Regions from separate parts of the Kocuria gwangalliensis genome, predicted to be linked through region 3. Evidence: riboswitches for the same ligand, from Rfam matches in the RefSeq annotation. Region 3 holds a riboswitch; each other region holds the start of a gene.
The links. Region 3 has a riboswitch for S-adenosylmethionine ahead of ABEA06_RS05095 (acyl-CoA dehydrogenase family protein). Riboswitches for the same ligand answer to the same signal wherever they lie in the genome.
Positions count from the first base shown of each region.

Region 1: it holds a riboswitch for S-adenosylmethionine, as region 3 does, so the genes downstream of both, ABEA06_RS14155 (hypothetical protein) here and ABEA06_RS05095 (acyl-CoA dehydrogenase family protein) in region 3, are expected to answer to the same signal.
Region 2: it holds a riboswitch for S-adenosylmethionine, as region 3 does, so the genes downstream of both, ABEA06_RS12745 (O-acetylhomoserine aminocarboxypropyltransferase/cysteine synthase family protein) here and ABEA06_RS05095 (acyl-CoA dehydrogenase family protein) in region 3, are expected to answer to the same signal.

Region 1 is NZ_BAABLN010000071.1:12,526-15,794, reverse strand. Features, by position in the region: gene ABEA06_RS14160 (GMC family oxidoreductase) at 1-946, shown strand, start outside; gene ABEA06_RS14155 (hypothetical protein) at 978-1,274, opposite strand; SAM riboswitch class IV at 1,295-1,436, opposite strand; gene ABEA06_RS14150 (glycosyltransferase family 4 protein) at 1,533-2,687, opposite strand; gene ABEA06_RS14145 (cell division protein PerM) at 2,932-3,269, shown strand, end outside.
Region 2 is NZ_BAABLN010000035.1:31,346-34,614, reverse strand. Features, by position in the region: gene ABEA06_RS12755 (hypothetical protein) at 1-15, shown strand, start outside; gene ABEA06_RS12750 (CoA-binding protein) at 119-610, opposite strand; gene ABEA06_RS12745 (O-acetylhomoserine aminocarboxypropyltransferase/cysteine synthase family protein) at 607-2,034, opposite strand; SAM riboswitch class I at 2,096-2,193, opposite strand; gene ABEA06_RS12740 (hypothetical protein) at 2,326-2,562, shown strand; gene ABEA06_RS12735 (2Fe-2S iron-sulfur cluster-binding protein) at 2,563-3,258, opposite strand; gene ABEA06_RS12730 (succinate dehydrogenase cytochrome b subunit) at 3,258-3,269, opposite strand, start outside.
Region 3 is NZ_BAABLN010000010.1:6,363-9,631, reverse strand. Features, by position in the region: gene ABEA06_RS14550 (GNAT family N-acetyltransferase) at 1-424, opposite strand, end outside; gene ABEA06_RS05095 (acyl-CoA dehydrogenase family protein) at 582-1,865, opposite strand; SAM riboswitch class I at 1,968-2,059, opposite strand; gene ABEA06_RS05090 (M18 family aminopeptidase) at 2,112-3,269, opposite strand, start outside.

The sequences.
Region 1 (3,269 bases), on a different contig from region 3:
TACGAACCTCACCGTCCTGACCGGCACCCAGGCCAAGCGCATTGTCTTCGACGAGAACCGGCGTGCCACCGGCGTGGAGATCACGGATGACGCCTTTGGTCGCGCTCACGTGCTCTCGGCCAACCGCGAGGTGATCGTCTCCGCCGGCGCCATCGACACGCCCAAGCTGCTCATGCTCTCGGGCATCGGCCCGGCCGAGCATCTCACCGAGGTGGGCGTGGACGTGCTCGTGGACTCCCCGGGTGTGGGTTCACACCTTCAGGATCACCCCGAGGCCGTGATCCAGTGGGAGGCCAAACAGCCCATGGTGGAGGACTCCACCCAGTGGTGGGAGATCGGCCTGTTCGCCCAGGTGGATGACGGCCTGGACCGCCCGGACCTGATGATGCATTACGGCAGCGTGAACTTCGACATGCACACGTTCCGCCACGGTTACCCCACCGCGGACAACGCCTTCTGCCTGACCCCCAATGTCACACACGCCCGTTCGCGCGGCACCGTGCGTCTGCGCACGCGTGATTACCGGGACAAGCCCCGGGTGGATCCCCGGTACTTCACCGATCCCGAGGGTTACGACCTGCGCATCATGACCGCGGGCATTCGTAAGGCGCGGGAGATCGTCGCGCAGTCCGGGCTCTCCGAATGGGCCGGCGAGGAACTCTTTCCGGGTCAGGACGTACAGACGGACGAGGAGATCGCCGAGTACATCAAGCGCACCCACAACACCGTGTACCACCCTGCTGGTTCCTGCCGGATGGGCCCGGTCGAGGATCAGGAGTCACCGCTGGATCCCCAACTGCGTGTCAAGGGTGTGAGCGGGTTGCGCGTGGCCGATGCGTCAGTGATGCCGGAACTGGTGACCGTGAATCCCAACATCACGGTCTTCATGATCGGCGAGCGCGCCGCGGAGCTGATTACCCAGGATCAGGAGCTGCCCGCGCACTAGGCGCGGCGTGAGAACACGGATGAGGCCCCGATCAGGCGCTGAGCGCCACCGGTTTCGGTTCCAGCTTGTAGAACGCAATGCCACCGGAAACGTTGGACGCCCCGGGAACCAGTAGTTGCCGGTACTTCTCGCACCACTGGGCGCGGCCTCGATTGTGGGCGGCAGCGTGGGCCAGGGCTCGAACGTTGTTGCTCAGATATTCGTGGATGTCCCCGTTTGATTCTATGAGACGCACCATGTGGTGGTCGGGGTCGATGTCGACGGTGACGTCAACCCATTGTTCTCGAGGGGACTCGGTCTTTGTGCGTAATTGTTGAATGTTCTTCATCAGTAGTGTGCCTTCGTACAGGGAGGTTCTTGCTGCGCACGCGGTTGCGCCCCAGCCGCTTCGTCATCCAAACCACCCCTGAACCAAGGGTTGGCGTGCGCCGGGTTGGAGCCCGACAGGTGTGCGGTTTCAACACCGAACACCAGAGCGCATCTCGTGAAGCTGGATTCGAGCGTAGCGGGTCGACGGCATGGGAAACCAGGGGGTGACATATAACGTCACCAAAAGTTAACCAACGAATGGATTGTGCACCACCGATCAGGAGGTGGTTGTGGAGAACCTGGGCGCGCGGGAGGCCACGGTTTGCGCCTGTGCATAGTGCTCCATGAGCTGATCACACACGGCGGTCCACGTGCGGGTCTGCACGGTGTCATACGCAGTGCGGGAGAAAGCGGCGCGTTTAGCGTTGTCACCCACGAGGTCCGCCACACGAGCGCGGAGCATTTCGGTATCGCCGGGCTTGTACAGCCAACCGTTGCGGGATGAATCGACAAGGTCCACGGGTCCTCCCCGACCGACCGTCACCACGGGTACCGCGCTGGCCATGGCTTCCTGGATCGTCTGGCAGAAGGTTTCGTGTTCACCGGAGTGGACGAACACGTCCAGGGAGGCCATGGCGGTGGCCAATGCGTCACCGTCCAGGAATCCCGCGAAGTGCGCGTTGGGAAACAACGTGCGCAACTTCTCCTTTTCCGGCCCCGACCCGATGATCACCAGTCGGGTGTCGGGCAGCGAGTCCAGCACCACGAGGTCCTGAACCTGTTTCTCGGGTGCCAGACGACCCACGTAGCCCACGAGCTTGCGCCCGCCGCCCACGCGTTCGCGCCAGTCCTGATCGCGGCGAGTTGGATCGAACCGGCGAGTGTCCACCCCGCGCCGCCACATCCGCACACGCTGCACACCGTGTTCATGCAACTGGGAAATGGAGGCCGTGGACGGCGCCAGGGTCAGGGTCGAGGAATTGTGCATGTTCCGCACGTGGCTCCACAACACGTTCTCCAGAACGGGCGCACCGTACCGCGCCGCGTATCCGGGGATGTCCGTCTGGTAAATGGTGGCGCACGGCAATCCCAAGTTCCTGGCCGCCTGAATGGCCTGCCACCCCAGGACGAAGGGCGAGGCCACGTGAACGACGTCCGGCTGGAAACGGGTCAGGATTCGTTGCATGCGGGCGACCGTGCAACTGGCCACGCGGACGTCCGGGTATCCGGTGAGCGGAATGGACGCGATGCGTTGGACCCTGACACCGTCCATGGTGTCCACGGATCCCAGGGAGCTGAGTTTGTCGTAGGACGGGGCAATGACCATGGCCTCGTGGCCCTGCGCCCGCAGATGGTCCAGGACTCGAACCACGGAATGCGTCACGCCATTGATGTGTGGGAGGAACTGTTCGGCAACCACTGCGATTCTCACGATTAATACGGTGGCCCGGTCGGGTCACCGGATGCCCACGCCCCGGTGACCTGTCGGTGAAGTCTGGGCCAACTCCGGCGGGGACGTGGAAAGATGGGGGGCGATGAACTTCCCCACCTTTTCCAACACCCTGCCCGGGGTCCGCGAGCGCTCGCAGCGCCGCCGAAACAGTGACCCCGGGGATTCACCCACTACACCGCCCTCGCCCGGCTCTCCCCAGGGTGGCCGCGAGGGCGGATTCCCCATGCCCCTTTGGTTGCAAGGAGTGATTGAACTCATGGCCGTGGCGGCCGTGAGCCTGTTGCTCACCGGGGTGGTGATGGCGGCGGTGTGGCTGGCCGGTGGCTTCGATTCATTGGGTGTGCTGGGTGGATTGCAGCTCGCGGGTCAGGTGTGGTTGGTGGCGCACTGTACGCCGTTGACCATGGCGGCGATCCAGGGCATCGACCTGTCCTCAGGGGGTGGAACTCTCACCCTGGTCCCCCTGGGTCTCACCCTCATACCGTTTGCACTGTCGGTCATTGCGGGGAGGAGGATTGCCCGCGCGTGCTGGCGCGGCCAGTTCCTGATCCCCTTCTTCGC
Region 2 (3,269 bases), on a different contig from region 3:
CTGCGGCTGGGCTGAGAGCGGTCCCCAGCCCTAAAACCATTTGATCCCGCCTTACTGCACAGTAACCATGGCTACTCTGCAGTAAAACGGGATCAAAGGGTCGCTCAGCCGGTACCTGTCAGGCAACCACCTGACGTTTGGAGGAAATCACCCCGGTGTTGAAACCGGCCAGGTGCAGGCCGCCGTGGAAACGCGCGTGTTCGATCTTCACGCAGCGGTCCATCACGGCGTTGAGTCCGGCGTTCTCGGCAATCGCCGCGGCTTCCTCACTCCACGAGCCCAGCTGCATCCACACGGTCTTGGCGCCGAGGTCCACCGCCTCCTGTGCCACACCGGGCAGGTCCGCATCTTTACGGAACGCGTCCACCATGTCCGGAACCTCGGGCAGATCCGCCAATGACGGGTAGACCTTCTGGCCCAGCACCTCGTCCAGCACCGGGTTCACGAAGTACACGCGATACGGGGACGACGACATCAGGTACGTGGCCACGAAATAGCTCGCCCGCGCGGGCTTGTTGGACATGCCCACGATCGCGATCGACTCGGTGTTGCGCAGGATGTTCAACCGCTCGGGGGCGCTGGGGCCCACCCAGGTGCGTTCGGTGCTCATACCTGTTCTCCTTCGGTGCCGGGCAGCGCGCAGGCCGCCGCGCTGTTGTCCTGCTCAAGTGTGTTCTTCGCTGCCTCGTCCCGGACAGCGGCGGGTGCGGTGACGACGTCGCCCTCGCGGCTGATCCCGGTCGCGGCGGTCAACGCCTGGTCCAGATCCCACAGGATGTCCGCGGGGTCCTCGAGACCCACGGAAATCCGGATTAGGTCTTCCTTCACGCCGCCGGATTCCAGCTGCTCGGAACTGAGCTGCTGGTGGGTGGTGGAGGCCGGGTGCAGCACCAGGGTGCGGGCGTCACCGATGTTGGCCAGGTGCGAGGCCAGCTGCAGGTTCTCGATGAAGCGGCCTCCCACGTCGCGTCCGCTGAGCTGCTCGGTCGATGCGACACCGAAGGCGAACACGGAACCGATGCCCTGGGGCAGGTACTTCTGGGCGCGCTCGTGGTGCGGGTGGTCTTCAAGGCCCGCGTGGTTCACGTACGCGATGCGGGGATCGGTGGCCAACCACTGCACGACTTCTTGCGCGTTCGCCACGTGTGCGTCCATGCGCTGGGGGAGGGTTTCCACGCCCTGCAGGAGGTTCCACGCGGCCTGCGGAGTCAGGGACGGGCCGATGTCACGCAGCTGCTCGGAGCGCAGCTTGGTCAGGAACCCGTACTCGCCAAAGTTTCCCCACCACGTCACGTTGTTGTACGAGGGGACCGGTTCGGTCATGGCGGGGAACCTGCCGTTGCCCCAGTTGAAACGGCCGGACTCGACCACCACACCGCCCAGGGTGTTGCCGTGGCCGCCCAGGAACTTGGTGATCGAGTGGATCACGATGTCCGCGCCGTGCTCGAACGGTCGGCACAGGTACGGGGTGTTGAGCGTGGCATCCACGATCAGTGGCAAGCCCGCCTCGTGGGCGACCTCCGCCAGTCCTTCCAGATCGGCGATCTCACCGGACGGGTTGGCCACGAGCTCGGTGTAGACGGCCTTGGTGTTCTCGGTGATCGCCGCCTTGTAATCGGCCGGATCGGTGCCGGGAACAAAAGTGGTTTCCACCCCGAAGCGCCGCAGGGTCACGTCCAACTGCGTGACCGTGCCGCCGTAGAGCTGGGAGGAGGCGACCACGTGATCGCCCTGTCCGCACAGCGCGGCAAAGGTGATGAATTCCGCGGCCATCCCGGAGGACGTCGCCACCGCACCAATACCACCCTCGAGGGACGCAATGCGCTCCTCCAACGCCGCCACGGTGGGGTTGCCGATGCGCGAGTAAATGTTGCCGTACTTCTGCAGCGCGAAGAGGTTGGCGGCGTCGTCGGCGTCCTTGAAGACGAACGAACTGGTCTGGTAGATCGGGACGGAACGGGCGCCGTGTTCGGCGTCCGGGGTGCCGCCCGCGTGCAGCGCACGGGTGCGGAAACCGAACTGGTGCTCGGCCATAGGGGTCCTCCTTGTCGGCCGCGTACAGCTCCCGTCCGAACACTGCCCGGGCCCGCGCAGCACTCCATCGGTCCTGGCGGTAGCACCGTGCAGTAGGCCGATCACTGCGGGTTGCTGCGGCGTCGTCGATCCAGGTCTCTCGGCCGCTCGGGATGGTGAGTCCATTGTGTCGCGTGGGCGGCGGCGTTCACAAACCGGGGCCGCCGCCGACGACGCCGCACGGCGCGTTGCTGCTGGGCAACCAGGTACGAGTGGAGGAGGGTATAGGTAACCAGCCCGTGAGGGGGCGCTATGGAGTCCGTGATCAAGGTCGGTTTGATCGTGACTGCCGTAGGGGTGGTCGCGCTCGTGGCCACGGAATGGTTGAGCCGTGCGACCTTCGTCGAAGGGACGGGCCCGAATATCGGCGCGGCATTCATCATGCTGTTTGCGCTGTCCACACTCGTGGTGGGCGTCGTGCTCACGGTCGTCGGAGTGCTCACTGACCGCCGACGACGCCGCACGGCACCTCCCGCGCGGCAGCGCTGATTAGGAGTACTTCTCCGGGTTCATCCGGCGCAGGTTCTCCCGCGCCACGGCGGTGAGGTTCTCGAGCGGGAGGCCTGCGGGGCAGACCTCCGTGCAGTCGCCCAGCAGGGAGCAGGGGCCGAACTCGTGCTCGGCGGCGTCGAGGACCTTGCTCGAGCGTTCGTTGCGTTCCTCCGGCGTCTTGGCCAGCGGCGGAAGTTCCTTGAGCAGCGTGCCCACGTACAACTGGCCGGAACCGTTGGGGCACGCGGCCACGCACGCGCCGCAGCTGATGCAGCCGGCGTTGCCCAGGGCCTTGAGCGCGACCGGGAACTTGGCCTCTTTGGCCACCCGCCGCAGGGCCTTCTTGTCCACGGACAAATCCTTCTTGACCGGGAACGAGCCCGCGCGCATGGGTTCGATGAAGATCTCGTCCCCATCGCGGTAGGCCCGCAGCGACTGGGTGCACGAGGCCTGGTTCTTGTCCGGGCCGTGGGGCACGCCGTCCACGGTCACTCCGCATTTGCCGCAGATGCCTTCGCGGCAGCCGTCGTCGAAGCTGACGGGGTCATCTCCTTGGCGGATGAGGGTTTCATTGACGGCGTCGAGCAGGTCCAGAATGCTCATGTCCTCGCGCGCCTCGACCGGGCTCACGGCCACGAACTCGCCGTCATCCTCTGCGGTGGCCTGCCGCCACACATGAATGGTCAACAGCATCAGCGCACCAC
Region 3 (3,269 bases):
GCTCAGGGGCCGCTGGAACCCTGCCGCGCACCTGATGCCCCGTTAGAACCCTTCTGGGCTCACCCAAGGGCCCCAACGACACATGAGGTGTACACGACCTCGTTTTTCCGTAGCCGCGCCCCCACCACCGGGAGCCGATCACCCAGGCGAGATCCGCGGACCGTTGAGTTCGCCGGATCGTGGCCTGCACATACCCGATGGCTTGCGTGGTGGCCACTGATCCCACGATCCAGTTACGCCATTCTTCGGCTCCGTCCGGTGAGGCTCCCCCGATCTGGTGCGCGTACCGTGCGGTGAGTTCGTCAAGCGTGGGTGACTCGCCACCCGTGAACTCGTAGAGTGCCGGGTCACCGAGTACCTCGACCATTTCTGAGGCGTGATCGACGCGCAGCGGTTCCAACGTTATGCAAGCGGCACATCTCATGGCTCGTGAGAACCTCTCTTTGCAGGTGGTGCGTCGTTGGGGCCCTTGTGGCCCGCGCCCAGGGTTCTAACCACGCAGGAGATGGGTGCGAAGGCCCGGGCGGTACCTGTGATGCGTTCGCGGCACTGCCGAGAGTGCGCCAAAGGCCTAACAGCGTTCAGCCCTGTTTCGTTGTGGGTTCGCCGGACGGGTTGACCTCACCAATGGCGTTGAGGCCGAACATCGGGGTGCCGTTGACGCGGTGGTCGCCCACGATCCGCGCCTTGTACATGGTGGGATTGTGGGTGGCCACCGTGCGCGCGTTGCGCCAAAAGCGGTCCAGGGACTTGGATTTACCCACGGCGGAGGCGCCGAGCAGATCAAAGATCCCGTCGGTGACGTCGCGCACCAGGTCCGGGACAACCACCTGCGCGTGCGCCACCGGCACCTCGCACGCGTTGGTCAACTCCTGAGGGTTCTCGAGCAGGGGATCGCCGCCGAGAACGCCGATGGCGGCGTCGAGCTCGCGGGCCGCCTGAAGAACGATTGCCCGCGCGGCGCCAGCCTTGGCGCTGAGCTCACCCACGCGCTGCAGGATCTGCGGGTCCTCACGCGCGACCGATCCCGTGCCGGTGTTGAAGCCGCGGGTGCGTGAACGCACCAGGTGAACACCCTCGTCGATCGCGGCCCTGGCAATGCCGGCCTCGACAGCGAGCAGCACGAGCTGGAACACGGCGGTCTCCTGGGTTGCCCGGCCGTCTCGATTGCGCACATGGGACGCCGGAACCTTGACCGCGCGGAAGTGGCTGGTGCCCGTTCCGGTGAGTTGCTGGCCGAAGCCGTCCCAGTCATCGACCAGTTCGATGCCGTCCCACGAGCTCTTCACCAGCGCGTGCGAGCGCTCCTCGTGACCGGGGATCTGGGCGGTGACCTGGATCCAGTCGGAGAAAATGGAACCGGTGGAGTAGTACTTGGTGCCGTTGAGTTCCCACTCGCCGTCGCCGGTCCGGGTGAGTGTGGTGGCGGCGGTGCCCAGGGCTGCACCGGAACGCTCGGTCGCGGCATTACCCACGGTTTCACCGGCGGCAATACGCGGGAACCAGACCTCGGACTCGTCGGAGCCCAGGCTCGCAATGAATCCCAGGTGTGAGCGGTACACGTGCGCCACGTTGGAGTCGGCGGCGGCCAGGGCGATCAGCAACTCGGCAACCTGCTCCAGGGTGGCACCGTAGCCGCCCCGCGGGCGCGGGACCGTGAGCGCGCCGAAGCGCCGCTCATTGAGCCACGCGAACTGCTCGAACGGGAGGATCCGCCGTTGTTCGCGCTCCACGGCCCCGCCGGCAATGCGCTCGAACACCGGTTGAAACACGTCGAAAAGGTCGCGGGTGCTCAGCGGCTCCGCGGCGTGCGGTTGATGTTTGGTGGTGGCCAACTGTTCTGTGGTTCGGGTGTCGGTGCTCATGTTCTCGGTGGTCCCTCGCGTTCTGTCGCGATGCTCCGCACCATCGACCGGGAGCAGCCCGGCGCACGGGCGTGAGCGTGCGAACCGCAGGAGCCGAAAAGCTGTCCATCGGTCGTGGCGGAAGCACCGTCCCGGTATCCGGGTGGTTGCTGCGGCGTTAACGAGCCACGTCTCTCGGCCGCTCTTGATGGCGTTACGGGTTCAGGTCATCACGGGCTCGGAGTGACTGTCAACACGCGTGACGCTCTATGACCGCCAGAACGCCCCGGTCACCCGGGACAGCGCATGCAGGTCATCCACGTGGGCGAGTTCGCGGGCGGAGTGCATCGAGAGCAGTCCCACGCCCACGTCCAGCGTGCGCATGCCCAGCCGGGTGGCCGTGATGGGTCCGATGGTGGAACCGCACGGCACGTTGTTGTTGGAGACGAACTCCTGGTAACTGATTCCGGCGCGCTCGCACGCGTCCGCCCACAGCCCCGCGCCCACGGCGTCGGTGGTGTACCGCTGATTGGCGTTGATCTTGAGCAGCGGCCCGGCACCGGGCTCCGGAGTGTTCACGGGGTCGTGGTGCCCCCGGTAATTGGGGTGCACCAGGTGCCCGGCGTCCGCGGACAGGCACACCGATGCGGACAGGGAGCGCCGATAATCGTCCTGCGATTCGCCCCGGGCCGCACTGATCCGGACCAGGACGTCCTCCAGGAACGGACCGGCCGCGCCCGAGCGCGTGGCGGAACCGACCTCCTCGTGGTCGAACGCGGCCAGCATCGAGATCTGCGACGCGGACTCGAGGTCATCCGCGTGCTCGACCAGTGCGTGCAACCCGGCGTACACGGAGGACAGGTTGTCCAACCGCCCACTCGCGAGCAGCTGCCGCCGCTGCCCGATCAGCTCCGGTTTTTGGGTGTCCGCGAGCACCACGTCGAAGCCCACAATGCGCTCCGGAGTCACCGACGCCTCGACCATGTCCGCGAGCAACCCCAACACATCAGCGTCCTGAACCGACCCGGTCCCCCAGATGGGCTGCACGTGCTGCTGCTTGTCGAGCGTGAGACCCTCGTTGGCTGAGCGATCCAAATGGATGGCAAGTTGTGGAATGCGCGCAATGGCCTCGGTCGAGCACAGGTGCTGTGAGAGTTCACCGTTCTCACCGCGCACCACGAGCCGCCCGGCCAGGCGCAGGTCACGGTCCAGCCACGAGTTCAACAACACCCCGCCGTAAACCTCCACCCCGGCCTGGTACCAGCCGTGGGACACCGTGGTGGGTTTGGGCTTGAGCTTGAACCCGGGTGAATCCGTGTGGGCGCCCAGGATCCGGTAGCCGGTGCCCGCGCGAAGATCGCGCGGGGCCACCCAGGCGATCAGAGCGCCGTCGCGAATCGTGAAGTGCCGCCCGGCGACGTCGCT